One region of the Hominiventricola sp. genome, then DNA from elsewhere that is predicted to be linked to it. Evidence: riboswitches for the same ligand, from Rfam matches in the RefSeq annotation. Region 1 holds a riboswitch; each other region holds the start of a gene.
The links. Region 1 has a riboswitch for cobalamin ahead of ACZMB2_RS02150 (sirohydrochlorin cobaltochelatase). Riboswitches for the same ligand answer to the same signal wherever they lie in the genome.

Region 1 (10,626 bases):
AGAGTTCCTTTTCCTTCACATGCTTCATTTACATGGAACATGCTGCTGTCTGTATCAAATTCTGCTGTATAGGTTCCATCTTCCAGTACTGCTGCTGCAGTCTTTTCTTCCGTTTCTTCCTGAGCATCCGCCTCGTCCGATGTCTGCTCCTCCGTCAGAGCATCCGTGCCTTCCTGCTCCTCTGCAGGTGCCTCGGTCGCCGCTTCACTCTCTGCCGCCGGCGTCTTACTGCCTCCGCAGCCTGTCACCAGTGCGCAGCTCATTACCGTCATTCCTAATAATGCGATGATTTTCTTCTTCATTTCCAGTCTTCTTTCCTAGTTCTGATTACTCGTTAATGGCTGCTGCCGTATGAGCAACATAGAGTTCCTGAACAGCCGGAATCTCACCAAGGCCAGCGATCTGAGTATCTACGCTTTCAAATTTTCCGGAAGCCTCAAACTGGCTCTTCCAGGAATCATCATCATCGCCTGCCATATCGTTGTTTGCATGATCGCCTGCTACTACCATCAGCGGACGAAGAATTACTTTGGTGTAACCTGCATCGGCAACTGCCTGAATAACGTTCTCACAAGCAGTCTCTTCCGGCTCACCCTCTACAGTTCCGATAAATACGTTCTCATAGCCAAGTTCTCCCATCTGGGACTGCATCTGGCTGTAGGAAACTTTTGCAGTATGGGAAGTACCATGTCCCATGAATACAAATGCAACACCGTCTTCTTTTGCAGCGTCAAGGCTGTCATAACCTGCAGTCTTTACTGCCTCAGCAGTGATATCTTCTGCAACTGCTTTTTTATCATCATTCACTACGGTAGCGTCATCTCCAACTTCACCAAGCAACGGCTCAGCAACTTTTACAGACTCAAATTTATCTTCGTATGCTGCAACTGCCTCGCACAGCTCATCATACTCTGCACCATGCATCAGATGGGTCGGCTGAACAACCAGGTTCTTAACACCGTTTGCTACTGCGCGATCCAGTGCCTGATCCATATTATCAATAGCTTCGCCATCACGTGCCTGTACATGGTTGATGATGATCTGAGCGGTAAATGCTCTTCTTACAGACCAGTCCGGATTTGCTTCCTGAAGGGCATCCTCGACACCTTTGATATCAGCTACACGACTGTCATTGAAGGAAGTTCCGAAGCTTGCCACCAGAATCTCATTCTCACCGATCTCATCCTGGTTACGCGGATCGTCTTTGGAAGCATCACCGGTGTCACGTCCGAAGTAGTCCGGATCTGCGTTCTCGCCCTCGACCAGTTCTTTCTGTGCGTCGGTCAGAGCATCCCATGCTTCTTTGGCTGCCTTGCAGTCTTCGTCAGTAGTATCGGTTCTCTCCTGAACGTAGATTTTGTCAATCAGAGCTGCTACATTGTCAGCTGCTGCCTGATCTGCATCCTCGTCTGCTGCTTCTGCAGTATCGTCTGCCTCAGTGGTCTCCTCTGCTGCAGTATCATCTGCTGCCTCAGTAGTCTCCTCTGCTGCAGTATCCGTTGCCGTACTGCTGCTTCCACATCCATTTACCATGGTTGCTGTCATTGCTGCTACGCAAAGCATTACTACAAGTTTCTTTTTCATCTTAATCTCTCCCTTATGATAAGATATTTTTTTGTAAGTAATTGAAAGTTCGAACATACTCGGGAGAAATAAAAAATCCAACGCATGAGAATGCAGCTGGATTGTATAGAAAAATATATTTTTCGGTACAATCAAACCTCGTGACCTGGAGTTAAAAAACGTTTTTGTTTCTTTCCCGTACCGCAGCTGGCAGGTCTCCTGGCTTTCAGCTTTTCCGCACCGATCGTCTTCCCAAGTCCATGACTGACCCAGTGACATTATGATCATGCAACGCTGTATACAGTGACGAGCTCCGCACAGGCTTTTCACCTGTTTCCCTATTCTCCGTAAAAACGGCACCAACTACTTCTTATTCTATTTTCGAATCACTTAACTATATGTACTATACCACTTTATCTCAGATACAGCAACCTCTTTTTTCGCGGCAGGATATTCTCCTGCCGCTGCTCTATTCTGCAATGAAAATTACAGCATACTCTCCGGCTTAAAAAGAGATTTTACATGATCAATCTCTTCTTTTGATGCCTTTTTCGCCGGAACATAATAAGATTTTTCCCGGGCAATCTGATATAACTGCTCCTGTGCGGTCTCTGCCTTGTTCCTCATCTGTTTGAGGGTCTGTTTTAACTGCGGATCCTCACTTTGGGAAATATATTCCGCATACATTTTCAATTCTCCATTGATGCCGGTCAGCGCATCACTGACCATGGTTTTTTCATTCATCATCCTGTACGCCCTCCTAATTTAAAAATCCCATCAACTGCTGTTTATTCTCTTTTGCTGACTGAGCTGCCTGCTGGAAATACTGTTTCACACGGCTGTCAGTTGCATTTTCCGCGTAAGTCTCAAATTTTGCCTTACAGGTTTCGCTTCCGCCGATGAGATGGCGAAGATTCTGGACATCCAGTTCTGATAACTGTGACATAAAAAATACCTCCTTGTTTTCCATACTCCTGACTACGATTCCAGTATGTGAAAACAGAGAGGTATTTATACCTGACAAATACAGGTTACAGTTCGTCGTAGAGACGCTCATACTGCTTTGCAGAACTCTCCCAGGAGAAATCTGCCTGCATGGCCCGTTCTACTATTTTATTCCAGGAACGTTTTCTGTCATAATAAATTTCTTCTGCATAGCGAATTGCCTCCAGCATTTCGTGGGCATTATAATTTGTAAAGGAAAATCCGGTTCCGGTTTCCTCATATTCATTGTATGGTTCTACTGTATCCTTCAGTCCACCGGTCTCCCGTACGATCGGGAGCGTTCCGTAACGCAGACTCATCAATTGACTTAACCCGCAGGGCTCAAACAGGGACGGCATCAGAAATGCATCACTGGCTGCATATATTTTATGTGCCATGGCATCGGAATAATAGATGCATGCAGCCACCTTATCTCCGTATTTCCAGGCAAAGTGACGGAACATATTTTCATATCGTTCCTCACCTGTGCCAAGCACCACTATCTGCACTGCATCCTGACACAATTCATCCATAATGCAGTCAATCAAATCAAATCCTTTCTGATCCGTCAGACGGGAAACAATTCCGATCATCATAACTTTCTTATCTTCCGGGAGTCCCAGTTCCTTCTGAAGTACCAGCTTGTTCTTCCCTTTATTCAGTCTGAAATTTCCAACACTGTAATGATCTTTGATGAGGGGATCTTTCTGCGGATTCCACTCGTTATAATCCAATCCATTTATAATTCCGGTGAGTTCTCCCGCTCTGGCACGCATGAGACCATCCAAATGCTCTCCATAAAACGGAGTCTTGATTTCCTCCGCATAGGTACGGCTGACCGTCGTGATACGGTCTGCATAAACGATTCCACCCTTCAGGTAATTTGCATCCCCGAATGCCTCCAGTTTGTCCGGTGTAAAATAAGACATGTCAAGACCTGTAGCATCCTGTACCGTATCAATATTCCATACCCCCTGAAACTTCAGATTATGAATCGTCATAATTGATTTCATATTGGCGTAGAATTCACTCTCATGGAAGCTGTCCTTTAAGTATACCGGCACCAACCCTGTCTGCCAGTCATGACAATGTACAATATCCGGCTGATATCCAACCACCGGAAGAATTGACAGCGCTGCCTTAGAGAAAAAAGCAAATTTTTCCACATCCTCATGAATATATCCATAGGGTTTGTCACCTGCAAAATAATATTCGTTATCTATAAAGTAATACTGGATTCCTTCGTATTCCATCTCCATAATTCCCACATACTGGCTCCGCCATGCCATATCCATATAGAAATTTGTGACGAAATTCATTCGTTCCTTCCATTCAGGTTTGATACATTTGTAATTCGGAATAATGACTCTTACTTCATATTTATCTTTATCAAAATATTTCGGCAGTGTTCCCGTTACATCCGCAAGACCACCGGTCTTAACAAACGGTGCACACTCTGATGCAATAAACAGTACCTTCTTCATACTTTCCCCTCCAGTTCTTGGCTGTATACATTTTATTATACATCACTGCTGAACTGTTTAAAAGCAGAATTAAAAAATTACGCCTGTTTTTTGTATTCCAGCCGGATTTTGTCTGCAATTAGTGCAATAAATTCCGAATTTGTAGGCTTTCCCTTGCCTACACTGACTGTATAACCAAAAAGCTCGTCAATCGTGTCCATCTTACCTCTTCCCCATGCGACTTCAATCGCATGCCGAATGGCCCGTTCCACACGACTGGGTGTGGTATGATGGTTTTTCGCAATGGTCGGATACAGAACCTTTGTAATGGCATTGAGCATGTTCATATCTTCCACTGCCATCATAATTGCATCTCTCAGATACTGATATCCTTTGATATGTGCCGGTACTCCGATCTCGTGGATCATGTTCGTCACGTCCGTCTCCAAATTCCGTTTCTGATAAACATTTCTCGTTTCGTAGGGTATTACCTGACGAATTTCCGCCTTACGGCTCTGTTCTGTTTCTTTCAGACTCTGGATCCGGCTAAGCAGCATATCATGGTCGAAGGGCTTCATGATATAGTAACTGGCTCCCAGCAGAAATGCATTTTCTGTAATTCGCTCCTGACCAATCGCAGAAATTATTACAAATTCAGGTTTTTTCTGAATGTCAGGATCCTGTTCGATTCTCTCCATCACGGAAAGGCCGTCAATCTTTGGCATAATAATGTCAAGCAGCATAATATCCGGTCCTTTTTCCTTGATAAGCAGACAGGCTTCCTCGCCGTTGCGTGCCAATCCGACCACTTCCAGATCAGAATCCTGCTTCATAATACCGTCCAAAATTTCCAACATTCGTTCGTTATCATCAGCAATCGCCACGCTCCATTTTTTCATTCATACCCCTCCTTCGATTTTTTACTCTCTTCTCTTTGTCTTTTGTGAAAAAATGGTTTTTTCTGGCGCCATACAAAAATTATAGGAAATTTTCCCCTGTCTTACAAGTCCATTATTTCCTATTATTTCGACATTTTTGCTAAATTTTTGCTAAATTTCCGCTAAGATTTCAAAAAAAGACAGGTAGTCGCATCTGACAACCTGTCTTTTTTCTGTTCATTTATGACTGTTCCTGCGGAACCTCTTTTTTCTTTTTCCAGAAATAAAATCTATGCCAGCGCTCTTTACGCGTCTTCTTACTGGTACCGTATACCATCAGGTAGAATACCGGCATCAGAAGGAGAATCAGCAATGTGGAAGCCACAAGACCTCCGATAATAACCAGCGCCATTCCCTGCATCATAACAGCGCTTTCGCCACCAATACCAAGGGCACTTGGTGTCATGGAAATAATGGTGGTCAGGGTTGTGATCAGAATCGGGCGAAGTCTCGTCTTACCGGATTCAATCAGGGCATCCTCAATATCCATTCTGCGGCGCAGCATATTCACACCATCGACATAGAGAATACCATTATTTACAACCGTACCAACCAAAGTCAGCACACCCATCAAACCTACCATACTGAAGTCTGTACCACTTAAGAATACTAATCCAAATGCACCGATCAGACTGAATGGGATACTTAACATAACCATCAAAGAGAACTTTGGAGACTCAAACTGCATGGCCATAACAAGGAATACCAGGAATAATGCCGTTGCAATGGCTTTTCCCATATCTCCGAACATATCATCCTGCATCTTATCCATCATGGTCTCTGCCTCACCTACACTGTCCGGCAGATCCAGCGTATTCAGGAACTCATCCATGGCATCCTGGATATCTGCTTTGTCATCAGAAAGGCAGGTAGCACTTACTGTAACGGTGTATTTTCCATCCATCTTCATAATAGTCTGGGCTGCATCTGTATATTCCAGTGTTGCCATTTCAGAAAGGGGCACGCCTGCTACCTCTGTATCCAACAGCTGGGTGGCATTATCATAGGTTCCTTCCGGGAAAGAAAGATCTACATCATATTCTTCCCCATCCGATGTAACAGTCATGGCTTTTGTACCACTTAAGGTACTGTAAAGCATTCCGCCTACCTGCGTCGGTGTCAGTCCATGACTCATGGCACTTAACGGATCCACTACCACCCGAAGCTGTGTCGTAGACGCTCCTGCATCGGTAGACACATTCAGTACACCTGGAATATTCCATGCTGCATCCTGAATCATTTCTGATGCATCTTTCACATCTTCCAGATTCACAGAACCAACGGTCAGAGTTGCACCGGAACCTGTCGTACTGCTGCCCATGGACATGGAACTGGACATGGTGATATCAAGCTGCATATCCGAAACATTCTTCGTATCCTGCACCCATTGATCGACAACTTCCTGAGTCGTCATCTTTCTGTCATCTTTCAAGGTTGCGGAAATGGTTGCAGAACCTGCGGAAGCCGTCAACGTATAGCTTTCCACATTTTCATCTGCTGCCACCAGATCTTCAATCTGGACGATTTGCTCATTGACTACCTCGACACGGGTTCCCGGCCGGAACGTAGCAGTCACAGAGATCATTCCTTCATCCATGGTCGGCATGGAAACAATATTTGTCATGCTCAGAATCCAGAAAGAAGCCACTAGCAGAAGCACAGCTGTCAGAAGGCAGGTTTTCTTCTTATGCAGAAGTTTCCGCTCCACATGATCGTATTTTTCTTTGATTTTATCAAGGAAGACATTCAGCCGCAGTTCCTTTTTCTGTGTTGGTTTATACAGTTTAAAGAACAGCGGAACCAGTGTAATCGCAGAAATCAGGGAAGCTACCATCGAAAATACAATGGTCAGACCCAGCTGCATGAAAATCTGTCCTGTCATACCGCCCGAGAAGCAAAGAGGCAGATAAACAACAACGGTTGTAATCGTAGATGCCACGATGGATGCTACTACCTCCGTCGTACCCTGCAGCGCTGCTTCTGAAAAATCCGGTACCCGGTCATTAGCACGGAAACAGCTCTCAATCACGACACTGGAACTGTCGACCATCATACCGATGGCAATTACCAGACCTCCCAGCGTCATGATATTCAGGGAAAATCCCATCGTTGACATGACAATCACTGTCATCAGCAACGAGATCGGCATGGAGCATCCGACGATAATCGACGCTTTCCAATCTCCGAAAAAGATAAACAGTACAATCATGGAAAGGATAACACCCAGTGCCAAAGTGCTTCCAACGGAACTAAGAGATTCCATAATCATATCGGAGGCATCATAGGTAGCCGCAACTACAATGTTATCATTTTGCTCCTGAATATCATTCATGGTTTCTTTTACAGAATTTACCATGCCGATAGTGCTGGCACTCTGGTTCTTGGTCATGCTGACCGTTACTGTATCTTCTCCGTTGTATCTTGCAATACTGTCGGCATCTTTCACAGCCCATTCTACATCTGCCACATCAGACAGCTGAATCAGGCTTCCCGTTGCCGTGCGCAACGGAATCTTCCGGAGTGCCTGCACGGTATCTGTATCAGCTGTACTGATCACACTGATGGACTGACTGCCCTGATCTACAGAACCAAGGGGGATCGTAAAGTCAGAGGCTTTCATGTACTGGGCAATGGAGTTCATATCCAGTCCGTACTGATTCATCTCGTCTCTATTAAGTTCTACCTTTATATGCTGTTCCTGACCTCCAGATACGGTTACCTGCGCCACCGTACTCAGTGCTTCCAGTTCCGGAACCACATCCTGCTTTACAAATGCAAGTGCATCTGTTCCATCCGTCGTGCTGACAGAATAAGAAATACTTGGCATAGAATCCATGTTCATCTCGATGATCATCGGATCCTGCGCATCATCCGGCAGATCTCCCTTTACCTGGTCAAGTGCTGCCCTCAAATCAAGATAGGCATCATTCACATTCTGGTCATAATCATACTGCAGAAGAACCATAGAAACATTTTCCATGGAACGCGAAGTAATAGATTTTACACCACTTAAACTTCCTGCCTTATCCTCAATAATACTGGTAACCAGATCATCTACCGACTCGGAATCCGCACCTGGATAGACCGTATATACGATCTTCATCGGCATCTCCATATCCGGCATCAGTTCCAGACGAAGCCCCATCAGAGATGAAAATCCGAAAACAAACAGTGCCAGAACCGCCAGAAGTGTGGATACAGGTCGTTTTAATACTAACCTCGTCAATCGATTCATTATTCAGCAGCCTCCTCATCTGAAGCACTGTTGTCAGTTTTCTCATTTTCAGCCGCTGCATCTGCGGGTGTATCCTCTGTAGCCTCTTCTTCCTGCTCCGGTGATGCCACCGCTTCGCCGTTCAGAGACACGATCTCGGCATCTGCACCATTTCTCAGCTTGGAAGACCAGTTGCTGACTACCAGGCTGTCTGCGTCAAGGCCATCTTCGATAATTGCATGGTCATCATCCATAAGGCCTACCGTGACCGAAGTACGCACCAGTTTATTATCTACCACACAGTAAACATAGGCATCTCCGCCGGAAAAATACAGGGCATCGAAGGGAACCAGCGTACTGCCATCTTCTTTCTCGGTAGTTGCACTGACTTTCACGGATACACCGTTCGGAAGTTTATCCCCCGCTCCCGGAATGGTTGCTTTCACCTGGAAGAGCTTCGTCTGCTGTCCTGCCATGGTGCCAATCTCTGTGATAGTACCGTCAAAAGTCTCTCCATTTCTCTCTACGGTCACATGGTCACCTACATTCATCGTATTCTTTGCCTTTTCTGTTACATTGAAGGTAACCGTCATGGAATCTTTATTGGAAATAATGTAAGCCGGATTTCCAGCTGCTGCCATATCTTCTTTCTTTACATTGGCTGCCTCTACCACACCACTGATCGGTGCTTTCACCGTATAGAAATCTAACTGCATCTTTGCAGAATCCACGCCAACAGATGCTGCCTGAAGCTGTGCGGCGTATGTAGCGTCGGTTTCCGGGTAAACTTCGTTCTGGGTAATGGAGTAGGTCTGCTCTGCAGTCGTCAAATTGTCGCGGATCGTATCTTTGCCATTTTCAATCTGGCTAATGCTGGACTTCAACTGGGTCTTGCTTGCTTCCACACTCTGGATCTGGCTGTTTAACTGATCTACTGCGGACTGGGCCTGATCCATTGCTTTTTTGTAACCATCCAGCTCTGCTGCCACACCCTTCTTCTGATCCGTCAAATCTGAAATCTGTTTCTTTGTTTCTTCACTATCTGCATTTTCACCAGATGACAAATCATTGATCTGATTCTGAATATCGGTCATTTTCTTTTCCAAATCAGTTTTCTGATTATAATATGCATCTGTTGCTGCATCCAATCCAGCCTGTGCCTGATCTTTCGCCGTGCCCAATTTTCCACGGGCATCTCTTAAATCTCCCAGATTATCTTCCAGATCATCAATATTGTTTTCTGCATCATCCAGACTGTCCTTTAACTGCTGAATGGAACGCTCTGTCTGATAATTCTGCAGATCTCGTGATCCACTGGTAGCTGCGGTCACTCCTGCCTGTGCCTGGCTATAAGAAGCTTCTGCACTCTTCATCTGAAGCTGCGCTGCCTCATCATCAATTTTAAACAGCACATCGCCTTCCTTTACCGTATCTCCCACCTCAAAATAGGCAGCAGTAACTGTTCCGGATACTTTCGGAGTCACATATACCTGCTGCTGCGGTTCTACCGTTCCTATGTAAGTTGTATCATTTGTCAGCTCTCCTGTCGTAGGATTTTCCACCTCTACGGCAACCTTGCTGATCTCTGTCTTTTCTTCTTTTTTACCACAGGCAACTGTGGACATACTCAGAGTCATAATGATTCCCATTGCTATGAGTCTTTTTCTATTCATTCTCGTCATTCCTCCTTGTTTGTTATTTTAGCCTCGCCCAGATTATACCAGTTTTTTTAACAAAATATAAATTTATGTCACATAAAATTCTTTTTTTTATTCATACTCCGTTCACAATCCTTCTATATGATATTGTACAATTGTTAAACTGCAATTTATAAATCATTTTAAGTGAGGTGTATCTATGTTTCATATTTTAGTTGTCGAAGACGATCAGGCCCTGAACAAATTAATCTGCAGGGTTTTAAATAAAAATGGCTATGAAACTTCCGTTGCTTTTGATGGAGAGCAGGCACTCGAAATGCTGGATCAGACCTATATTGATCTCATTGTCACTGATCTGATGATGCCGCGCATGGATGGATATGATCTGACCAAAGCACTCCGTGACAGCGGTTATCAGCTCCCGATTCTGGTCGTGACTGCCAAAGATACTTTTCCGGATAAGGCAAAAGGATTTAAACTCGGTATTGACGACTACATGGTAAAACCCATTGATGTTAATGAACTGCTGCTCCGTGTGGAGGCACTCCTCCGCCGGGCAAAAATTATCTATGAAAAAAAGCTGGAGTTCGACCACGTCTGCCTGGATTATATTAACCTGACCGTTACGATCGATGAAAAATCCCAGATTCTTCCACAGAAAGAGTTTCAGCTTCTTTATAAACTGCTCTCTTTCCCGAACCATACTTTTACCAGACAACAGATTATGGACGAGCTGTGGGGTTACGATTCTGAAACGGATATCCGTACGGTAGATGTGCATATCAACCGTCTGCGGGATCGTTTCC
Region 2 (10,626 bases), on a different contig from region 1:
CAATACCCAAATGCAGCCAATCATTGCTACTGCTGCAAGAACAATCCAAAGCATCGGTCCCTGATCTCCCGTCTTGGCAGACTGCAGATTCTGAGGTGTAGACGCTGCTGCTGCAGCTGTATTTGATCCAGAAGTTGCTGTCTCTTCTGTTTTACTGGAGGAATGATGGTGTTTCTTTCCCGGCTTTGCTTTTGCCTCGATGGTCAGGGTAGCCTGTGCCGGATCTTTCTCTGCTTCCGGTGCATCCCGGGTGATTGCCTGACTCTCTACGTCCATCTGTGCAGAATCAATGGTTACTTTTGTCGTACCGGCTTTTTCCGTATGAAATGCCAGCTGAAACACTTTTCCATCCTGCTGTTTTTCTCCATATTTGAGAAGACGCAGTTTTCCGTTCTCTTCCTGCACCGTATAATCATCCAGACCTGTTGATGCCTTCTGGTCAAATGTCAGATAATCCTTTTCATAAGAAAATGTCAGATCGGCTGTGTTAAAAGTTCCACCCGGTGCAGCTACTGTTATATCCAGAAGTACTGTCTGATCTGCTGTTACGGTCTGATCCTTCCCAATTCCAATCCGATAGTTTTCTGCTGCTTCAGACGGAATGCCGGCTGCCAGGCTGAATGCCATCAGAAATGCTGCCAGAATCAGCCCTTTTTTTCTATTCCATTTCATGTTCCGTCTCCCTTATTACTTGCTTTCTGCCGGAAATTCTGCAATTTTTCCATTGACGCGGGCATAAATCATTGCCGCATCTGCCGTATTAATCTTGCCATCTCCATTTACATCCGCTACTTTTTGCTGTTCTTCTTTAAGTGTTACCTTGCCATTAATGCTTGCGTAGGTTAATGCAGCATCCGCTGTATTAATCTTACCGTCTCCGTTTACATCTCCATATACTATAGAAGATTTTACATCATAACTTACCTTACCATTGTCCGTTTCCTTCAATGTATTCCAGTAATCCGTTGTAGCAAAATGCTCACGTTCTACTCGAAATGTATCTTTCCAATCCGCTGTCATATCTTTTTTCGCCGTAAATGTCAGCTGACAGATCTCCCCGCTTCGTAGAGCAACTCCTTCAGATGTTGTATCTACAAAATTAACACTATAACAAGGTTTTTGTTCCGAACCATAGGTCATCGCTTTTGTACTGACCTGTGCGTCTTCACATGCGGTTCCTATCGTACTCTTCTTCAGAGAGAAACTATCCGTATCAAAATAAACCCGGTAGTCGAAACAGATCACATCATTCACTGCTTCATCCAGTGTCAAGGTCAATGTAATATCACTTCCACTGGTCACCTTCGTCTGATCGGATGTCACTTTTACCTCAGCAGCCGACACTGGCAGACCGGAACCGGCCGCCAGTATCAGTGCAAGAAGAGCTGTAAATCCTCTTCTTCCATATTTCATATAGGTATTCTCCTTCTAAAACCAAACCCTTTATTTCAGAATCTCAGATACAACTGCTGCTGCATCCGCAACCGTCAGATTTTTACTTCCATTCATATCAGCACGGAGGAATCTCTCTACAGATAAGATATCAAAATCGTCATATACTGGTTTGTACATATCATATACAAGCTGGGCATCGTTGATATCGATCTGGCCTGTCTTGTTGACATCTCCAGAATAATCAATTTCTGTCTTGGTTCCTTCCACACTTCCAAGATGTTTTACTGCTTCTTCTTTCATTTCCTGCTCAGCCTTATCAGAAATTACAAGACAGCAGTATCCGTCATACTTTTCAGACCAGTACATTGCGGAACCGTCATAAGTAAGTACTTTTCCTTCTGTCAGAGAACTGTCATTTGCAACAACCAGATACATTACCTTGCCATTCAGTTTCACATACTGATATACTTCTGCGGTTTTGTTCGGGTTTTTAGCCACATTTACCATAATGTTTGCACCGTCAATATCAGCTGCTGCAATGGTATAGGTACCGTCTCCATTATCTTTTACATTAACCGTATTCTCGCCTTTTACTGCGGTTACTGCATATACAAAATCTGCCGCTTTTGTAATCTTGAAAGTAAAGTCCTGATGAAGCGGAGCATTCTGACTGGTTCCTCCAACTACATCTCCGGCACCCTCACCTTCAAAAGTAACTGTTCCTGCTGTCTGCTCTTTGGCCACATTAATCTCTACTGGACCTGTAATCTTATCCCCTGCAATCTTGTACTGATTTGCAGTTCCTTCCTGAAGTTCTGAAGTAATCTCTGTACCACCAGCTGTAATCTTTACCGTATAAGCATAGTTGCTATCCTGCGTTAAAGTATAAGTATAATCCGTTCCATAGGTTGCTTTTGCCGGTGCCGTTACATCTGCAGCGCCATTTCCGGTAACTGTTACCTCATATTGTTTAGCTGTTTTGGTTGCAGTTACGGTAATGTTTCCATTGATCTGCTCTTTACTGATGGTGTAACTTCCGTCCTTATTGTCTGTCACTGTAAGCTGAGTATCACCGATCTTCGCAATTACATCATAATCATAATGTGTATTTTTTGCAGTAAAGGTATAATCTGCATCCGGAGTTGCAGTGCCTGCACCCTCAAAGTCGTCCGGAAGGGTTACCGTATATCCACCGACCGTAATGGTAACTTTATCAGTAACCTTTGTTGCTTCCGGCGCGTCATCACTGATTGCATGATCTGCCTTATCTACTTTTGCAGAAGTAAATGCCACTTCTGCCGTGCCCACCTGCTGTGCCTTAAAGTTCAGAGTAAATGCGTTGCCGAGCTGCTTTTCTTCACCATAACCAGTAACTCTTACACTTCCATTGGACACATCATTCGTGATGGTATATCCTTCACCAAGTGAAGTAGTATCCAGTGCCAGTTTCTCTTTATCATACTTAAGCGTTACATCCACCGCATTGTAAGTTGTTGCATTATCAGAGGCAATCTTTACAGTTACCGGTGCGGTTTCACCCATCTGAACTGTCTGGGTTCCTTCAAGATCCACTTTATAAGATGCTGTAGCCGGTGCCGGAGTTACCGTAACACTGACCGGATCTCCCGCAGTTACTTTATCTGCATCTACTTCTACCCATGTAGTATCCATAACAGATTCTCTTTTTACTTTAAAAGATACATCATCACTGGATGAAATATCATCTTTAGCAGTAAAAGTCAGGTTATAGATAGTTCCAGCTTTGATCGTAACTCCCTCAGAAGAAGGATCTACAAAGCTGACCACATAATACGCGCCATCTGCATCTGTCATAGGAGAAGAAATCTTCATACCATTACAAGAATTTCCATTTTCAGATCCTGTCATAGTAAATTTATCCGAATTATAGTAAAGCCAATATTCAAATGAGGTACAATTTGCAATATCTTCATCCAAAGTCAAAGTTACGGTAACGCTTTCTCCTGCTGCCACACTTGTCTTATCTACTGATGGTTTCACCGAACCGGCAAATGCTTCCAGAGTAAAGCCAAACATCATGCAGAAGCATAAGATGAATGAAATTGCTTTCTTTATCTGTCTCATACAAAATTCTCCTTTTTATTATTTTGCTGCTGGAAATGTTTCTATTTTTCCATTGACACGCGCATAAATAAGTGCTGCATCTCCGCTGTTAATTTTTCCATCTCCATTTACATCAGCTGCTTTCAACTGACCTTCTTTGAATTTTATTTTTCCATTGACATATGCATAAGTCAGTGCTGCATCTCCGCTATTAATTTTTCCATCACCATTCACATCACCATAAACAACCGTAGACTTTCCGAATGTGGTAGTCAGCGTCTTCAGTCCATAATTTGCATTGTCAAATCCATAAGTATAAGTAACAAGATAAGTACCATCATCCTGTTTCGTCACTTTTACATCATCACTGATATCTCTCCGCTCACCGTTTTTCAGATTGGATACGACCTTTAATCCTTCCGCAGTAATGGTTCCATCTTTCTCTATAACAGAAGTAGGTTGCTCCGTTACCTCAATAGATTCAATCTTAGATGTAATCGCCATCATGTAACAGCTATCGTTTTTGTAGTAGATCGTTCCATATTCATCTGCAATGGTAGAACAGATACAATACTGTGCCAGAGGACTTACCGGGGTAAATACTTCACTGTAACCAGAATCTGTTGTGGTCAGTGGTGCTGTCTGACCTTTCTTATCTTTCAATACAGAAACACCACCCGGCGTATAGTTATACGGGAGGTAGATATATACATATCCATCCTCATCTACATATCCCGTCGTTACCATAGCAGAAGTCTGCGGATAACCAAGGATTGCATATGCATATGCCTGGGTCATGGAACCATCCTCATTCAGATCATACACGCCAATGGCATGTCCTGAATTTTTCCCAAACTGGCTACTTCCTGAAATTCCAATATAAATTCTTCCGTTATACACAGATGGTGTACAGGTGGACATTGCCTGTGTATTTCCCTGTGCATCTGTAATTACTACAGACTGTTTATCTGTGATTTTCCCAGTCTCCCAGTCAATCTGTGCATTGCAGAGAACACCACCCTTACTGGTGAAAAATACTCTGTCAGATTCCGGATCGTGAGAAACATTGGATCGGATATCTCCGCGGATACCATCCCAGGAATCTACTACCTCTCCGGTCTCCCGGTCAAATACCAACAGACTTGCACCTTCCGTGCTATATCCACTGGCTCCATCATCAGTTCCTACTACCGCAAATTTGTCTGTTACATAAGCGCCGGCCCAGTAAAATCCTCCTGCCCGCTTATATGTCCAGGAAGCGACCTTTGCTTCTGTTTCTTCAGACGGCTCTTCATCGGCTACGCTAATACATGCGAAGTTAGCATCTTTCTCCTCACTGTTCCAGAATCCAGCATAGACATAACCATCTTTGTACGTAATCGGACAGTTCGGCTGGCCTTTCAGTTCATCCTGATATACCCAGAGGGAAGTCAGATCCTTTGCATTAAATGCCTGAATTCTTCCATCACTTAATCCCACAAAAATCATGCCATCGCCATAGGTTGCCGGAACAATGGAGAAACTGGAGGAACCTACCATAGTACCTTCCGCTACAACTGCTCCTGTGTTTCTGTCCAGTTTGCGGATTGTAGAACCTGTGTAAGTTACCAGATCTCCATCCACCATAATCGGAGATCCCGGTGCTGCTGCCCATCCTGTTCCGTATTTTACTGCCCAGAGCAGTTCTGCATCATCCGGATTATACGGCGTTTTTGATGTCGTAATACCTAACTCATCATCACCGTTTCGGAAATTTCCCCACTGTGCATAGATGGTCTTGTCGATATCATTATTGTCTTCTGCCCTCTCCAGCGTGATCTCCGCTGTACCTGCTTTTGCTACAAAATTATTTTTCTGGCCAATATAGCCATTTTTTGTTACAACATAGCTGTAGGTATCTCCGATCTGAAGTGTCCATGTTTTATCATGATTCGGCCAGATTCTGACACCTTTGGCATCCCGTACTACTACCAGTGCATCTTCCGGATTTGTTTCAAAAGAAACTTCTCCACTACCCAGATTTTCTATTCTGGTAATCTTTATCTTATAATCAGTACTAACATGCTCTACCGGATCAATCACCGAAACATTGATCTCATTCTCACCAAGCTGCAGTGGGATTTCATTACTGCTTTCCCCATTATACTGAATAACATAAGTTTTATCAGTAATTTCTTCCTGTTGGGCAGCTGTAATGACTACCGTATCTGCCTTTGTAGTTGCTGTCATATTCTGCCAGGTCTTACGATTGCTTTCTGTTGCTTCCCACTGAAATCCATTATCAATCTCAATTTCTGATCCGGATTTGTCTGCAAGTGCAAGTGTTTTCAGACAGGGAAGTCTTTTCACATGTACGGTTACCGTCTGCTCTTTCTTTTCTGATATAGAAGAAGCAGTAACCTTCATATCCTGTCCTGCACTTGATGCTTTCTTGGTCACTCCAAGGAGTCTTGTTCCAACACCTGATGTCAGTTTCTCGCTTTTTGCTTTTCCTGTAAACATCTGAGTCCAGTCAACAGAGAGTGTCGTATCCGCCGGTGCATCATCTGCAAGCGTTGCTATAATATAAGGCATTGCTGACTGTGCATCCGGAATATAGATTGTACAGTCTTCCGTTCCATTCCAGTGCCCTTCGATTTCCTTATCCGGCGCCTTATTTACATAAGATTCGAAGAACTTCACTCCCTGCAGATACTTTACAGATTCAGCTGCCTGCGCTGCAACCGATGTTTCCTGTTCTTCCTGAGCTGCCTGATCCGCAGTCGGTTCTGTGATTTGTTCTTCCTGTGTCTCTTCTTTCGGAGCAGATTCCGTCACCTGTTCCTCCTGTTTTACTTCTTCCTGACCAGGCTCCGTCGTCTGTTCTTCCTGTTTTTCTTTTCCCTGACCAGGCTCCGTCGTCTGCTCTTTCTGTTCCTCTTCTCCCTGAGCAGGCTCCGTCGTCTGCTCTTCCTGTTTCTCTTCTTCCTGACCAGGCTCCGTCACCTGTTCTTGTTCACCAGCTGTTTCATCGCCAGCTTCCTTTGTTTCATCAGTCACTTCCGCCTGTTCCTGACTCTCATCCTGAACAGCCGTCAACTCTGATGCTGCCGCTGCTTCTGCCGCATTTGCTTCCACAGGCAGACTGCCTGTTACCATAGCGCAGGTTAATATCAGCGCTAACACAGAAGCACATGTCTTTCTTTTCATCTTTTTCCCTCCTTATGATGATTTATTTTAAAAACGGGCAATTTCTCTTCCGCTGAAGTTACACATCCGTCGTGCAAACTTACAAAAAAAGCTGCAGAACTTAAAAGTTCTGCAGCCGTTTTTCTGCCAGTTTCAAAATATGTAATTAATTCTATCGAAAGTTTCTTCAGCAGGTCTTCTGATTTACATCTCAAGCGCTGGCTATTCTGCCTTCCCAGTCCCCCAGTGGCCGACTTGCGTCCTTGAATATCAACATCGATGCTTACAGCGGCGGTGCCATCCGGGAATCTCACCCGGTTCTCTCTTAGCTTTTTGTTCTTCTCAGTTCAAAAAGCACTGAAGTCTTACTTTCTACGATTTATAAATACTCACACAGAAAATCATTCTCCTGGCAATACTTATCAATTTTGCTGCCTTTTCTGCAACGTATGGTACAACTTCTGTTTACAATCCAGTCTCCTACAACCTCTGGATCACCTGGAATTTCCAGAACTTTTAATCGGTTACATCCGTGGAATACCCATTTGCCAATTATTTTTACAGATTCCGGAATTCGCACATATTCTAACTGCGTACACTTAAAAAATGCGCTGTCACTAATCTTTACCAATCCATTCGGAAGATGCAGTTCCGTTAATCCATTTTGATAAAATGCTTCTTCTTCGATTTCTTTCAATGTGGCAGGAAATTGAATGCCATCCAGCTCTTTGCATTTATAAAAAGCTCTAGGTCCAACTTTTTCCAGCTTTTCAGGAAGTACAATGAGCTGAAGTCGATTGCATTCACGGAATACTTCTGGAGAAATCACGGTACTGAGATTTTCTGTTTCATATCGTATCTCTCGAACAGCTTTATTTTCCATAAATGCATTTTTCTCTATATAACGGAGACTCTTTGGAATATCCAACGTTTTCAAACTGGTACATCCCTGAAATGCACTTCTCTGTACGGTTCGCACCCCATCAAGGGTAAGGAACCGCAGATTGCTGCAGCCCTGAAATGCTTCTTCCCCAATTTCTTTTACACTATTCCCGATCTGCAACCGTTTCATCTTAATATTATTCTTCATTGCACCGCTTCCAATTCTGCGGTACGGCTCCGCAATTCTTATCTCACGGTCAACCATTGACTTGCCCAAGCGCCTGTCAAACACATCATAATTGCGGTCTGATACCCAGACTCCGGTATGATAAATATTTCCCATAATTCCCCTTACTGATATTCTGTCTCGTTAAGATTAGCTATCCCTAATAATAAAAAAACACGTTTGCCCATGATACGCAAACGTGTTTATGCTCTGTCAAAAAATATCCAGTTATCGTATGAAAATCAAACCGTGATCAGTAGACTTCCTGGGTCACATTTCAAAATTCTGTTCTGGATTTTACCATTTTACAGATCTCTTCATGTTCACAGCGGCGTTGCCCCTTCGGATTTGCACCAAATTGTCTTTTCAGTTCTGTTGCTGTATATACAGTACCAGACACTCTGTATCACTTATGAGTATAGCTCATAAATCGTTAAAAAGCAATGCTTATTTGTCACCTTTTTAACGTAATTTATAAAAAAAAAGCCGGAACCATAACTGATTCCGGTTCTGTTCAGTTATCCAGCAGATAACTGACGCCCCTGCCAAGGAGTCGATGCGACAGGATTTGAACCTGCGACCTCTGCGTCCCGAACGCAGCGCTCTACCAAGCTGAGCCACGCATCGTTATTGTGTTTTGCCCCATCACCAGAGCACTTGCTTAGTATACATCGGTTTTGGGGATTTGTAAAGAGTTTTTTTTATTTTTTTAAATTTTTTTATTTTGGCTCAAAAAGCAGACCAGAAAGCAGGAAAATCTGAGGTCTTCCTGCTTTCTGAATATGAATATGTTAATTATTCATAAAATGATTTACTACTGCGGTCGCATCTTCAACCGTTACCGTTTTGCTTCCATTAACATCAGCTTCCAGGAATTTTCTCATGGAAACATTGTCAAAGTCACTATATTTTGCATTATACATATCGTAAACCAGCTGTGCATCGTTGATATCTACTAAATTACTTCGGTTCACATCAAAATCATATGCCAGTTCAACCTTCTCCGCAGACACCTCAGCAATCTTTGATGCAGCCTCCGTCTTCATCTGTTCTTCTGTATTTGCAGAAATCACAAGATAACTGTATGCATCGTATTCTTTTGACCAGAACATTGCGCTGCCATCATAACCCAGTACCTTGTCCTCTGATACAGTGCCTGAAGCGGTAACCAGCCACATGCTCGTTTCTTCCAGATCAAGATATTTAGATACCTGTACTTCCAGCTTCTGTTCTTCTTCTTTTTCTACCGTAACTGTCAGCTGTCCTCCGGTCAGTTTATTTCCCGGAATGGTATATTTGCCATCTTCTCCTGCGGTCAGTTCGTCGTCTCCCAGTTTTACAGTGTAAATATAACCATCTTCCTTATCAAGCTCAAAGGCAAAGTCTTCTCCATTATTTGCTTTCTGGGATGTTCCACCCTTAACATCTCCGGAACCGCTTCCTGCGAAAATGACCTCTGTCATTGTTTCCGGCTTCCGGGTCTTTTCAACAGTAATGACAATATCACCAGTCACATCAGAACCTGCAATAGTATAAGTCTTTTCGTCTGCGCCCAATACTGCACTGACAGTAGTCTCGCCTGCTTTTACCGTTACATCATAAGTATAGTTGGCATCCTTATCCAGGGTAAAGGTATAATCCTTCGTATAAGTTGCTTTATCAGCAGCTGTTACATCATCTTTTCCACTGCCTGCTACTGTAACATTATAAGTTTTTGGCGTCTTGCTGGAAGTGATGGTCAGATTTCCGGTAACATTCTTGATCGTATAAGAACCGTCTTTATTGTCTATTACGTCTGCTGTATCTTCGCCCATCTTTGCATCAATGGTGTAATCATAATGGAGATCTTTTGCAGTAAATGTATAGTCTGCACCAGCATCTACCTTGCTGTCGCCTATAAAGTCATCACTCAGATCAACTTTGTATCCGCCTACCGTAATCGTCACAGTTCCGTTTGCAATGGTCGCTTCCGGTGCATCCTGTTCTACTGCATTTGCAGACTTATCAATATTGGCAGCTGCTACAGTCACCTGTGCATCACCCGCGGATTTTCCTTCAAAGGTGATGACCAGCTTATCCGTGCCACAGGTTTTGTCGTCGCCATAACCGCCAATCTTCAAAACCCCATTCTCATCCTTTACATTCGCATCTGTATTGATGCCAACATAGTTCAATTTTTCCGCATCATAATTAACGGTAAAGTAATAAGCATTGTAAAGGTTCTCTTCTTCACTGCTGATATCGAGTGTTACCGTTGCCTTTTCACTTGCAGAAATATTTGCATCATCACCCACAGTTACCGTATAAGTGGTTGTAGAAACCGGCGGTTCCGGGTCCGGCTCTTCCTCCGGCTCCCAGGTAAGTTTCGGGTAAGAACCACTGACAGCCTCAAACTGACTTCCCATGGTTTTTGCAAAAGACTCAGACTTCATCTCATCTGACGTCTTTGTACCGTTATCAAAGAATGTACCACCATTATAACCAATCCAGTCTGCTGCCGCACTGTTCAAAGAATAAAGTTCCATTCCCATGGTATAATCCGCACTTCCAATTACACCGCCTGCATAAGTCCACCGGCTTGTATCAAGCGCAGTAATCGTACCTACATTATAGCAGTTCATAATTGTATTTTTGTTCGTTGGCTCACTGCCCCAAACTGTTGGAAATGTACCAACCACACCGCCTGCATATCCTTCATTGGTCAGAAGAATATCTCCGGTGTTGTAGCAGTTAAGAACTTTACATGGATATTCGCCTGCTGTTGCCGCATTTGTACTGATATCCAGATTACATTCACCTGCAATACCCGCCGCTCTGATTACACCGGTAATCTTTCCTTTATTTACACAGCCGTTAATATTGCTTCCATTTGA
Region 3 (10,626 bases), on a different contig from region 1:
GAACATATTGTGGTGAAGGATTTTACGAAGTGTGTGGTATTCCGTATGCGTGCAGTTCCGGCGTTGGACAGTACCGCTATGAATGCCCTTCATAACCTGACGAAATACTGTGAATCAAAGGGAATTGCGCTGGTGTTCTCCCATGTGAATGAGCAGCCAAGACATGTTATGGAAAAAGACGGATTTCTGGAACTGGTCGGAAAAGAGAATTTCTGCGCAAATATTACAGAGGCTCTGAACCGGGCAGAAGAGATTGTACGTACGGCGAAATAAAAAAGGACATAAAATATCCGGGAAATCATCTGGTATGGTTTCCCGGATATTTTTATGCCAGAAATCCGCCAGCACTTAGGACATAGATCCATAATGTCATGGTAACAGCGGAGAACAGAGTGGTTGCTGCAACACAGCTGGCGGAGAGGGTACCGTCGTGTCCCATATTTTTCGACATGACATAAGATGCCGGAGTGGTAGGACTGCCCAGCATAATGAGAAGAGCGATGAGCTCCTGTCCGCGGAACCCGAATTTGATTGCAATGGGAAGGAAGATCATATCTAATAGCATTAGTTTGCAGAAGGACGCTGCAATGGTGGGTCCCAGTTTTTTGATTGCCTTGGCACCTTCGAAAGAAGCTCCGATGGAAAGGAGCGCCAGTGGAGTGGTCAGACTTCCAAGAGTGTTGAATGTCTTCTGAGCCATGGCCGGCAGGCCGATGGGCAGCAGATTGTAGATAGTACCGATCAGAATGCCATCCAAAATCGGGTTGGTCAGGATACCATAGAGGATGGCACCTGGATGAAGCTCACCTTTGTGGGATGGATTTTCAATGGTCAGAATCAGCACTGCAAAAATATTGAACAGCGGCACGCTGCCGAGCATCATAAGCGGAGCCATACCGGAAGTGCCATAGATATTCTGGATGAAGGCTACGCCAAGGATTGCTGCGCTGCTTCGGTAACAGGCTTGCACGAATTCACCGGTCAGACTTTTATCACGCAGGAAAATACGTGCCAGAATCCAGATGACGATGATGGAAATGGCGGTGGCTCCGAAACAGAACAGAACGAATTTGCCATTGAAATTTTCCGTCAGGTCAATGGATGTCATATCACAGAACAGCATGGCCGGAAGTCCGACACGAAAAACCAGCTTATCTGCCACGGAACAGAATTCTTTTGTCAGAAACTTTTTTTGCCCGAGCACATATCCTATGATAATCACGATAAAGATAGGAAGCGTGGAATTCAGGCTGAAAATCAGATTACTCATATGTAATGCCTCCGTCGCCGGTCAATGACCGGAATTTGTAGAAATAAATCTTTGTAAGTATATCATAAAATGGGAAAGAAAAAACTGGAAAAATAAATTTGTCAAAAGTAGACAAGAATTGTAAACAAAGTGTAAACATAGTTGCTTTTTCTGAAACAAACAGTATACTGAACATATCTTAAGATATTTCAAATCGTTCGATAAAGAAATCCCATGACTAAATATAACGACAGGAGGAATTATGTGAGTAACCTGAAACATGCAGTTATGAATATGGAAATAGGAAAAACAAAGTACGATCAGACCATGAAAGAACTGTTGTCGGACAGACAGGTGCTGACCTGGATTTTAAAACGTTTTGTGCCGGAATACCAGAATTGTGAACTGGAGGATATTGAGAAGAAATATATTCAATCGGAGACAATTATGGTGTCGAAAATTGGAGTGGAGCAGGGCAGTGAAAACATCCAGGGGATAAGAAATGAGGATGCGGTACAGGGCGAGGCAACTGTATTTTATGATGTACTTTTCCATGTCTGGTATCCGGGCATGAATGGAAAACAGATAGGCATGTACCTGAATCTGGAAGCACAGTCTGACTACTATCCAGGTTACCCCATAGAGCCAAGAGGAATCTATTATGCAGCCAGGCGATTGACAGCACAGTTAAAAAAGATTGATAAGGATACGAATTATGGAGCTTTACAGAAAGTGTGCAGTATCTGGCTGTGTATGGGGAATGTTCCAGTATATGAAGAAAATACAGTAAGCTTGTATTCTTTAAACAAAAATGATATAATTGGTACAGCAAAAAGAAACGAAGAGATCTATGATTTGATGAGCGTCATTATCATGAGATACAATGACAAAACAGAATTGAAGGATAAGACACTTCAAATGCTACAAACATTATCAAGTGACAGACTTTCAAAAGAAGAAAAACTGGAAAAACTGAAGAATCTGGGAATGCGTGTGGATGACCGGATCAAGGAAGGAGTTGGGAAAATGTGTAATATGGGAGATTACATAGAGGCAAAGGCGATCAAAAAAGGAATCGAGCAGGGAATAGAACAAGGCATATCAAAAGGAAACGAGCAGACAGAGATCAGATTTGTAAGAGTACAATTGGAAAAGAAGAAAAGAACCCCGGAAGAAACGGCTGAGCTACTGGATATGCCATTAGGATATATTCAGAAGATAGCAGATATACTGCAGACATGTGCTGGAGCAAGTGATCTGCAGATCGCGGGAAAATTGGTGGATATGAGAGTATAATAAATGTAAAAGAAGTGTCTCATAATATTAAGTTGAAAAGGAGAATCATATCAAATTATCACCTACAGTTTACATTTAATTCACGTTTCGGTGCTATGGTACACTGCAATTAACGATAAAAGGAGGAGTAAACGCATATGCAGCAGGTTAAGAAACCAAAGAAGCCATTGATATTTTATTATGTTCTTGTGCTTCTGGTAATGTTTGTATTAAATACGTTTGTAGTTCCTGGTTACTTAAAGCATCAGATCAAGGAAGTAGATTATGGTACGTTCCTGACCATGCTGGATGACAAGGAAGTAGCAATGGCCCAGGTAGAGGATGATGTGATCTATTTCACGGATAATAATAAAGACAATCCTACTTATTATTCAACAGTGCCCTTCCCGAATGATACGAGTCTGGTGGACCGTCTGATGGCATCGGGATGCGATTTCGGTGCAGTGCAGGAGCAGGATTCATCATTGTTTGATCAGATTATTCTGGTAGTGATCCAGATTGCTATTTTTGTCGCAATTGGACAGATTTTGTCCAGAATGCTGATGAAAAAAATGGGCGGAGGCGGACTCGGCAATGCCATGCAGTTTGGAAAGAGCAATGCCAAGATCTATGTAGCCAGTGAGACGGGGATCAAATTTCGTGATGTGGCTGGTGAGGATGAAGCAAAAGAGCAGCTTCAGGAGATTGTTGATTTCCTCCATAATCCGGCAAAATATCAGGCGATTGGTGCAACGATGCCCAAAGGTGCCCTGTTAGTCGGCCCTCCAGGAACTGGTAAAACTTTGCTGGCAAAGGCGGTAGCCGGTGAGGCGGAAGTACCCTTCTTTTCCATCTCCGGTTCGGAATTTGTAGAGATGTTCGTTGGTATGGGTGCGGCCAAGGTAAGAGATTTGTTTAAGCAGGCAAATGAAAAAGCACCGTGTATCGTGTTCATTGATGAGATTGATACCATCGGTAAGAAGAGAGATGGCTCCGGCATGGGTGGAAATGATGAGCGTGAGCAGACGCTGAACCAGCTGCTCACCGAGATGGATGGTTTTGACGGTTCCAAGGGTGTTGTGATTCTGGCAGCAACCAACCGTCCGGAAACGCTGGATCCGGCACTCTTACGTCCTGGACGTTTTGACAGAAGAATTCCGGTAGAACTTCCGGATCTCATCGGCCGTGAGGCAATCCTGAAAGTTCATGCCAAGAAAGTAAAACTGGGAGATGATGTGGATTTTCATGCGATGGCAAGAGCAGCAGCCGGAGCCTCTGGTGCAGAGCTTGCCAATATGATTAATGAAGCAGCTCTTCGTGCGGTCAGAAGTGGGCGGACCTATGTAAACCAGTCAGATCTGGAAGAGAGTATTGAAGTGGTTATCGCCGGATATCAGAAGAAAAATGCCGTACTTTCTGACAAGGAAAAACTGATTGTGGCATACCACGAGACTGGACATGCACTGGTAGCGGCGCTTCAGAGTCATTCTGCCCCGGTTACCAAGATTACGATCATTCCGAGAACTTCCGGTGCCCTTGGCTATACGATGCAGGTGGAGGAACATGATCAGTATCTTCTGAGCAAAGAAGAACTGGAGAACAAGATTGCAACTTACGCAGGCGGACGTGCGGCAGAGGCTCTGATCTTTGGTTCCATTACTACGGGTGCTTCCAATGATATCGAGCAGATGACGAAACTTGCAAGAGGTATGATTACCCGTTATGGTATGAGTGATGAGTTTGGCATGATGGCACTGGAAACGGTAAATAACCAGTACATGGGCGGAGATACTTCTCTGGCATGTGCAGCGGAGACGGCAGCCGTTGTGGATGAGAAGGTAAAAGCCCTTCTTAAGAAGGAGTATGACAAAGCTATGACCCTGTTGACGGAGAATAAACAGCAGCTTCATGCCCTTGCAAAATACCTGTATGAGAAAGAGACGATTACAGGAGATGAATTCATGCAGGTGCTGAAAGAAAATTCTGGTGTAAATTGACGAACTATAAGAAATATGATATGCTTTCCTATATGCAAAACCATCAGAAAGTGCTTAGTGAAGCCTAACAGGGAATCGGGTGAGAAGCCTGAACGGTCCGGCCACTGTAAGCGGGAATGAGGAGACTGCAGTAACCATTGCCCTATAAGGGTGAGAAGGGAAAGTTCTTCCTTAAAAGACCGTGAGTCAGGAGACCTGCTATCTGATCTGGGAGAGCTTCCGAAGAAAGCAGATCCTGAAAATTTCTGACAAAGAAATACATTCAGATCAAAAGAAAAATGAGGGAGTCTTCGCGGCTGTGTTGCGGGGACTCCTTTTATTACGTGGAGGGAAAACACATGGTATCATTTATTGGAGCGGGTCCTGGCGACCCGGAACTTCTGACTATTAAGGGAAAGAAGATTATTGACAGCGCAGATGTCATCATTTATGCAGGTTCTCTGGTCAATCCACAGGTATTGGCAGATGCAAAAGAGGGAGCTGTTATTTACAACAGTGCCCTGATGAACCTTGATGAAGTCATTGATGTGATGAAAGATGCAGAAGACAAAGGTCTGAAGGTTGCCCGGGTTCATACGGGAGATCCGGCTATTTATGGTGCTCACAGAGAGCAGATGGACAGACTGGATGAACTGGGCATTGACTATGAGGTGATTCCGGGTGTCAGTTCTTTCCTTGCAACTGCAGCAGTGTTAAAGAAGGAATATACCCTTCCGGGCGTGAGCCAGACGGTGATCCTGACCCGTATGGAAGGACGTACCCCAATGCCGCCGAAGGAAAAGCTGGTAGATCTGGCAAAGCACAATGCAACCATGATCATTTTCTTAAGCGTTGGCATGCTGGACGAGATGTCTGCGATTTTGAGACAGGAATATCGTCCGGAAACTCCGGTAGCTGTTGTCTATAAAGCGACCTGGGAAGATCAGAAGATTGTCCGCGGTGATCTGACCAATATTGCAGAGCGCGTGAAGGAAGCTGGCATTACCAAGACCGCTCTGACCGTAGTCGGAGATTTCCTTGGAAATGACTATGATCTGTCCAAACTGTATGACAAGACCTTTACCACAGAATTCCGAAAGGGAGTGACGGAGTAATGGGAATCTCACTGATCGGAATCAGTCATCATAATACGCCGCTGGCTGTCCGGGAATTGTTTGCATTTCCGGCAGAACGGCAGCAGGAACTGATGAAAGAAATGATCGCGAGAGACATCGCAGAAGAATGCGTGATTATCAGTACCTGTAATCGAACAGAGGTTTATATTTATACTGCCTGTCCGGGAGGTAATTTTACGGAACTGCAGGATCTGGTGCTGGAATTTGCCGACGCACAGGATGTGGAAAATATCGGCGACTATATCCGCTTTTATAATGGAAGCAAAGCAGTACGCCATCTGTTTCATGTAGCATCAGGTCTTGAGTCCATGGTTATGGGCGAGGATCAGATCCTCGGCCAAGTGAAACGTGCCCATGATCAGGCAAGAGAAACGGGCACCTGCGGCGTCTATCTGAATACGCTGTTCCGCTATGCGGTAACGGCAGCCAAGAAGGTAAAGACAGAAACGGATCTTTCCAGAACCAGTGTGTCCACTGCTACCATGGCCATCAAGGCAGCAGAACAGGGACTGGGAACCCTTCATGGCAAAAAAGTTATGATCATCGGTGCATCTGGCAAGATCGGAAGCACGGTGTTAAAGAACCTCCAGTGCATTGATGGTGCGGAGGTTTATATTACGTCCAGAAATATGGGACAGGCAGGAGAAGACCATCATCACAAGATTACATACCGCGTTATGGAATATGAAAAACGGTACGAGCTGGTCAATGAGATGGATGCAATTATCAGTGCCACCAGCAGCCCTCATTATACGCTGACTTACAGTAAGATGGCGGAGAAGCTTGTGACAGAGAAACCCCGTGTACTGGTGGATCTGGCAGTGCCGATTGACATTGAGGCAAAGGTGGAGAAACTGCCGGGAATCATGCGTTATGATATTGATGATTTCCAGGAGCTTGCCCGGACAAATAACGAAAAAAAACAGCATGAAGTTGTGGCTGCGGACCAGATTCTTGACGAAGTACAGATGGATTTTGAACGCTGGATGGTATTCCAGCTGGCATTGCCGGATGTGGCTTCTTTTAAGGAATGGATGGAACAGGAAGTGGAAAAAAAGGGACTTGATAAAGCCATTGATAAGATGTTTTACCGTCTGCGGGATCATTCCACTCCGGCAGAGCTTCACGCACTTTTTGGACATTTAAAGGAGATTGAATAATTTATGGGAAAATTATACGTAGTCGGATTCGGCCCCGGCGGCTATGAGCATATGACAGAGAAAGCCATTGAAGTGATTAAAAATGCGGATGTGGTTACCGGTTATACCACTTATGTAAATATTTTAAAGGAATTCTTTCCGGATAAAAATTACCTTGCAACGCCGATGATGCAGGAAGTAAAGCGCTGTCAGATGGCGGTAGAGGAAGCAATGAAGGACCAGACCGTTGCTATGGTATCCAGCGGCGACAGCGGTATCTACGGAATGGCAGGTATCATTTATCAGGTGGCAGAAGAGATGAATGCCAATATTGAGATCGAGACAGTCCCTGGTGTAACGGCAGCCAGCGCGGCCGCTTCTGTACTGGGCGCTCCGCTCATGCATGATTTTGCAGTGATCAGCTTAAGTGACCTGATGACTCCATTTGATTTGATTATGAAGCGTGTGGATTGTGCAGGTCAGGGAGACATGATCGTCTGCCTCTATAATCCGAAGAGTAAGAAACGTGTAGACTATGTAGAAAAAGCAGCTAATATTCTGATGAAATACCGGAAACCGGAAACTCCGGTGGGCATTGTGAGAAATGCGGGACGAAAAGATGAGACTTCCTGCATCACTACTCTGGGAGAATTAAAAGATGCAGACATTGATATGTTCAGTGTGGTGATAGTGGGTAATTCCCAGACATATACAAAGAACGGAAGAATGATTACTCCGAGAGGTTATCAGGTATAAGGAGGATAACATGCAGGATCTGATAAGGATCGGAACCAGAAAGAGCCGTCTGGCACTGGTTCAGACAAATATCGTAAGACAGAAGATAGAAGAGGCATTTTCGGGCATCCGGGTGGAGATCTGTGAGATGTCCACAAAGGGTGACGAGCTTCTGGACCGGACATTAACGTCCTTTGGCGGAAAAGGCGTTTTTACCCAGGAACTGGAGGAGGCATTGCTGGATGAACGGATCGATCTGGCAGTGCACAGCGCCAAGGATATGCCTATGGATTTCCCGAAAGGGTTGGGAATCGGGGCAGCATTAAAGAGAGGTCCTGTGGAGGATGTGATTGTTACAAAAGACGGAACGAAGCTTGTTGACCTGAAACCAGGAAGTGTGGTAGGTACCGGAAGTTTAAGAAGAGAGCTGCAGATCCGGGCACTGAATCCGCTGGTGGTCATTCGGCCTATCCGGGGTAACGTACAGACGAGACTTAAAAAACTGACAGATGGTCTCTATGATGCCATTGTACTGGCATCCGCAGGACTGGAACGTCTGGATATGGTATCCGGCGGCGAATTTCATTTTGAAAAATTGTCACCGGATCAGTGCCTTCCGGCAGCCGGACAGGCAATTCTGGCAGTGGAGACGAAGAACGGACATCTGACAGAAGTGATGGAAGCATTGAATGATGCAGAAGCGATGGCGATGTTAAGTGCTGAGCGTGCTTACCTGAAAGCGATTGGCGGCAGCTGTAATGCGCCGGCGGCAGCGCTGGCAAAAGTGGAGGGAACGAAGCTTTCCATGGAAGTGCTGTTTGCACAGGACGCAAAACATGTAAAGCGGACATCCGGTTCCATTGAAAATGGAATTCAGCCTGAGCAGGCGGAAGCCCTTGGACAGGAACTGGCACGGAAAATCTGTCAGGGAAAGGTATGGCTGGTTGGAGCAGGACCGGGTGATGAACGGCTGGTGACCCAAAGATGCTTATCCTGTATCCGCAGCGCAGATGTGTTGGTCTATGACAGTCTGGCAACGGACTCCCTGCTCAATGAAGCAAGACCGGATGCAGAGCTGATTTACGCAGGAAAACGCTCTTCCCATCATCATCTGAAACAGGAGGAGACCAATGCGCTGCTCATCCGTCTGGCAAAAGAAGGAAAGAATGTAGTCCGCTTAAAAGGCGGAGATCCCTTTATCTTCGGACGCGGCGGAGAGGAAGCCCAGGAACTCAGAGAAGCAGGTGTGGATTATGAGATTGTACCGGGCGTGTCCTCCTGTTATGGAGCACCGGCTTATGCAGGTATTCCGGTGACTCATCGGGATCATGCTTCTTCGTTTCATGTGATTACAGGACATGAGGGTGCCCACAAGGACAGCACGGTTCTTGATTATGGAACCCTTGCAAAGGAAGAAGGTACCCTGGTATTTCTGATGGGCCTTAAAAATCTTCCGAATATTACAAAGAATCTGATTGCCAACGGTAAAAATCCGAAGACTCCTGCAGCGGTGGTGCAGGAAGGTACGACGGCCAGACAGAAGGTCGCTGTGGGAACCCTGGAGACCATCGTGGAAGAAGCCAAAAAGGCAGGCATTCAGACACCGGCCATCACGGTAATCGGTGATGTGGTTTCTTTAAGAAATGAGATCGGCTGGTACGGGAATCAGCCATTATCTGGCAAACGGGTACTGGTGACCGCAACGGAGAAGATGACAGAGCACCTGGCAGAAGTGCTGGAAGAGGAAGGCGCAGAAGCCATCCGATTCAGCCTGATTCATACAGAAACCCTGGAGAGTCCGGAACTCGACCGTCTGGTGGCTCATCCGGAAGTCTACAGCTGGATGGTCTTTACCAGCAGCAATGGCGTAGAGCTGTTCTTTGAAAAACTGCTGGTAGCAGGAAAAGATTTCAGAAGCCTTGCAAACCTGAAATTTGCCGTAGTCGGCGAGGGCACGGCAAAAGCACTGGCAGGCAAAGGTTTTCTGGCAGATTTTGTACCGACGAAATATACCAGCCGGACACTGGCAAAAGAGTGGGTACCGACGCTACAGAAGGATGAGCGGGTAGTGCTGGTGCGTGCAGAAGAAGCTTCGAAGGAACTGGATCAGGCGCTGGATGCAGCCGGTATCGCCTACAGTAAGGTATCCATGTATCATACAGCGGTGGATCTGCGGAAAGCAGAAGAGTTAAGAAGAATGATTTCCCAGGTGGATTATGTGACGCTGTGCAGCGGATCTGCAGTACGCGCCTTTGCCTCCATGCTGGAAGAAGACGGCGTCCGTGTGGGCTGTCCGGCGAAGATCATCTGCATCGGACCGGTAACGGAGAAGGCAGCAGAAGCGGCAGGACTTGCTGTAGGGCAGTCGGCGGTAGAATACACAGCAGAAGGAATTAGAAATGTACTTCTTGCTGATGTAAAAGCCGGAAAAAAAGAGAAATAGAAACAGGAGGACCGGGCATGGGACAGCACGGAGGAGATATTTACAGTGAGGAGATCCAGAAACAGATAGCGAAAGAAGACAGGAAATTTCTGGATTTTTCCGCAAATATCAATCCGCTGGGCATGCCGGCAGGGGTCCGGCTGGCGGTGATGGAGGCTCTTGATAAAGCGGAGCATTATCCGGATCCGGAAAGCCGGAAATTAAAGCATGCACTGGCAGAGTACCATGAAGTCCCGGAAGAAGCACTGATCTGCGGAAACGGCGGAGCGGATCTCATCTACCGTCTTGCCTATGGGACGAAGCCTGCCCATGCCCTTTTAACAGCCCCTACGTTCCTGGAATATGAGGAAGCATTAAAACAGGTGGGAACGAAGATTCACATCTATGAGATGCAGCCGGATTACCGGGTGCGGGAAGACATTCTGGAACAGATGACCGAAGACATGGATGTGATGTTCCTCTGCAATCCCAATAATCCCACCGGAATCCTGGTAGAGCAGGAGCTGCTGCTCCGGATTCTGGAGCGGGCAGAAAGCAGGAGTATTTTGCTGGTGCTGGATGAATGTTTCCTTGATTTTACCGGTCAGGAAGAACGGTCGCTGATTCAGAAAACAACAGAATATAAATATCTGTTTATTTTAAAATCCTTTACCAAAATGTATGCCATGCCGGG

Region 2: it holds a riboswitch for cobalamin, as region 1 does, so the genes downstream of both, ACZMB2_RS05820 (dockerin type I domain-containing protein) here and ACZMB2_RS02150 (sirohydrochlorin cobaltochelatase) in region 1, are expected to answer to the same signal.
Region 3: it holds a riboswitch for cobalamin, as region 1 does, so the genes downstream of both, cobM (precorrin-4 C(11)-methyltransferase) here and ACZMB2_RS02150 (sirohydrochlorin cobaltochelatase) in region 1, are expected to answer to the same signal.

The regions. Positions count from the first base shown of each region.
Region 1 is NZ_DBLYVB010000002.1:3,393-14,018, reverse strand. It holds gene ACZMB2_RS02155 (hypothetical protein) at 1-302, opposite strand, end outside; gene ACZMB2_RS02150 (sirohydrochlorin cobaltochelatase) at 328-1,584, opposite strand; cobalamin riboswitch at 1,756-1,942, opposite strand; gene ACZMB2_RS02145 (spore coat protein) at 2,050-2,307, opposite strand; gene ACZMB2_RS02140 (hypothetical protein) at 2,324-2,509, opposite strand; gene glgA (glycogen synthase GlgA) at 2,595-4,031, opposite strand; gene spo0A (sporulation transcription factor Spo0A) at 4,109-4,909, opposite strand; gene ACZMB2_RS02125 (efflux RND transporter permease subunit) at 5,130-8,183, opposite strand; gene ACZMB2_RS02120 (efflux RND transporter periplasmic adaptor subunit) at 8,183-9,835, opposite strand; gene ACZMB2_RS02115 (response regulator transcription factor) at 10,020-10,626, shown strand, end outside.
Region 2 is NZ_DBLYVB010000006.1:44,011-54,636, forward strand. It holds gene ACZMB2_RS05805 (LPXTG cell wall anchor domain-containing protein) at 1-672, opposite strand, end outside; gene ACZMB2_RS05810 (dockerin type I repeat-containing protein) at 688-1,413, opposite strand; gene ACZMB2_RS05815 (cohesin domain-containing protein) at 1,444-3,498, opposite strand; gene ACZMB2_RS05820 (dockerin type I domain-containing protein) at 3,517-6,666, opposite strand; cobalamin riboswitch at 6,818-7,022, opposite strand; gene ACZMB2_RS05825 (leucine-rich repeat domain-containing protein) at 7,025-7,870, opposite strand; tRNA gene ACZMB2_RS05830 (tRNA-Pro) at 8,307-8,380, opposite strand; gene ACZMB2_RS05835 (autotransporter outer membrane beta-barrel domain-containing protein) at 8,545-10,626, opposite strand, start outside.
Region 3 is NZ_DBLYVB010000001.1:406,727-417,352, reverse strand. It holds gene ACZMB2_RS01975 (SulP family inorganic anion transporter) at 1-273, shown strand, start outside; gene ACZMB2_RS01970 (AEC family transporter) at 326-1,270, opposite strand; gene ACZMB2_RS01965 (RpnC/YadD family protein) at 1,514-2,545, shown strand; gene ftsH (ATP-dependent zinc metalloprotease FtsH) at 2,683-4,521, shown strand; cobalamin riboswitch at 4,553-4,738, shown strand; gene cobM (precorrin-4 C(11)-methyltransferase) at 4,860-5,615, shown strand; gene hemA (glutamyl-tRNA reductase) at 5,615-6,796, shown strand; gene cobJ (precorrin-3B C(17)-methyltransferase) at 6,800-7,531, shown strand; gene cobA (uroporphyrinogen-III C-methyltransferase) at 7,542-9,953, shown strand; gene cobD (threonine-phosphate decarboxylase CobD) at 9,971-10,626, shown strand, end outside.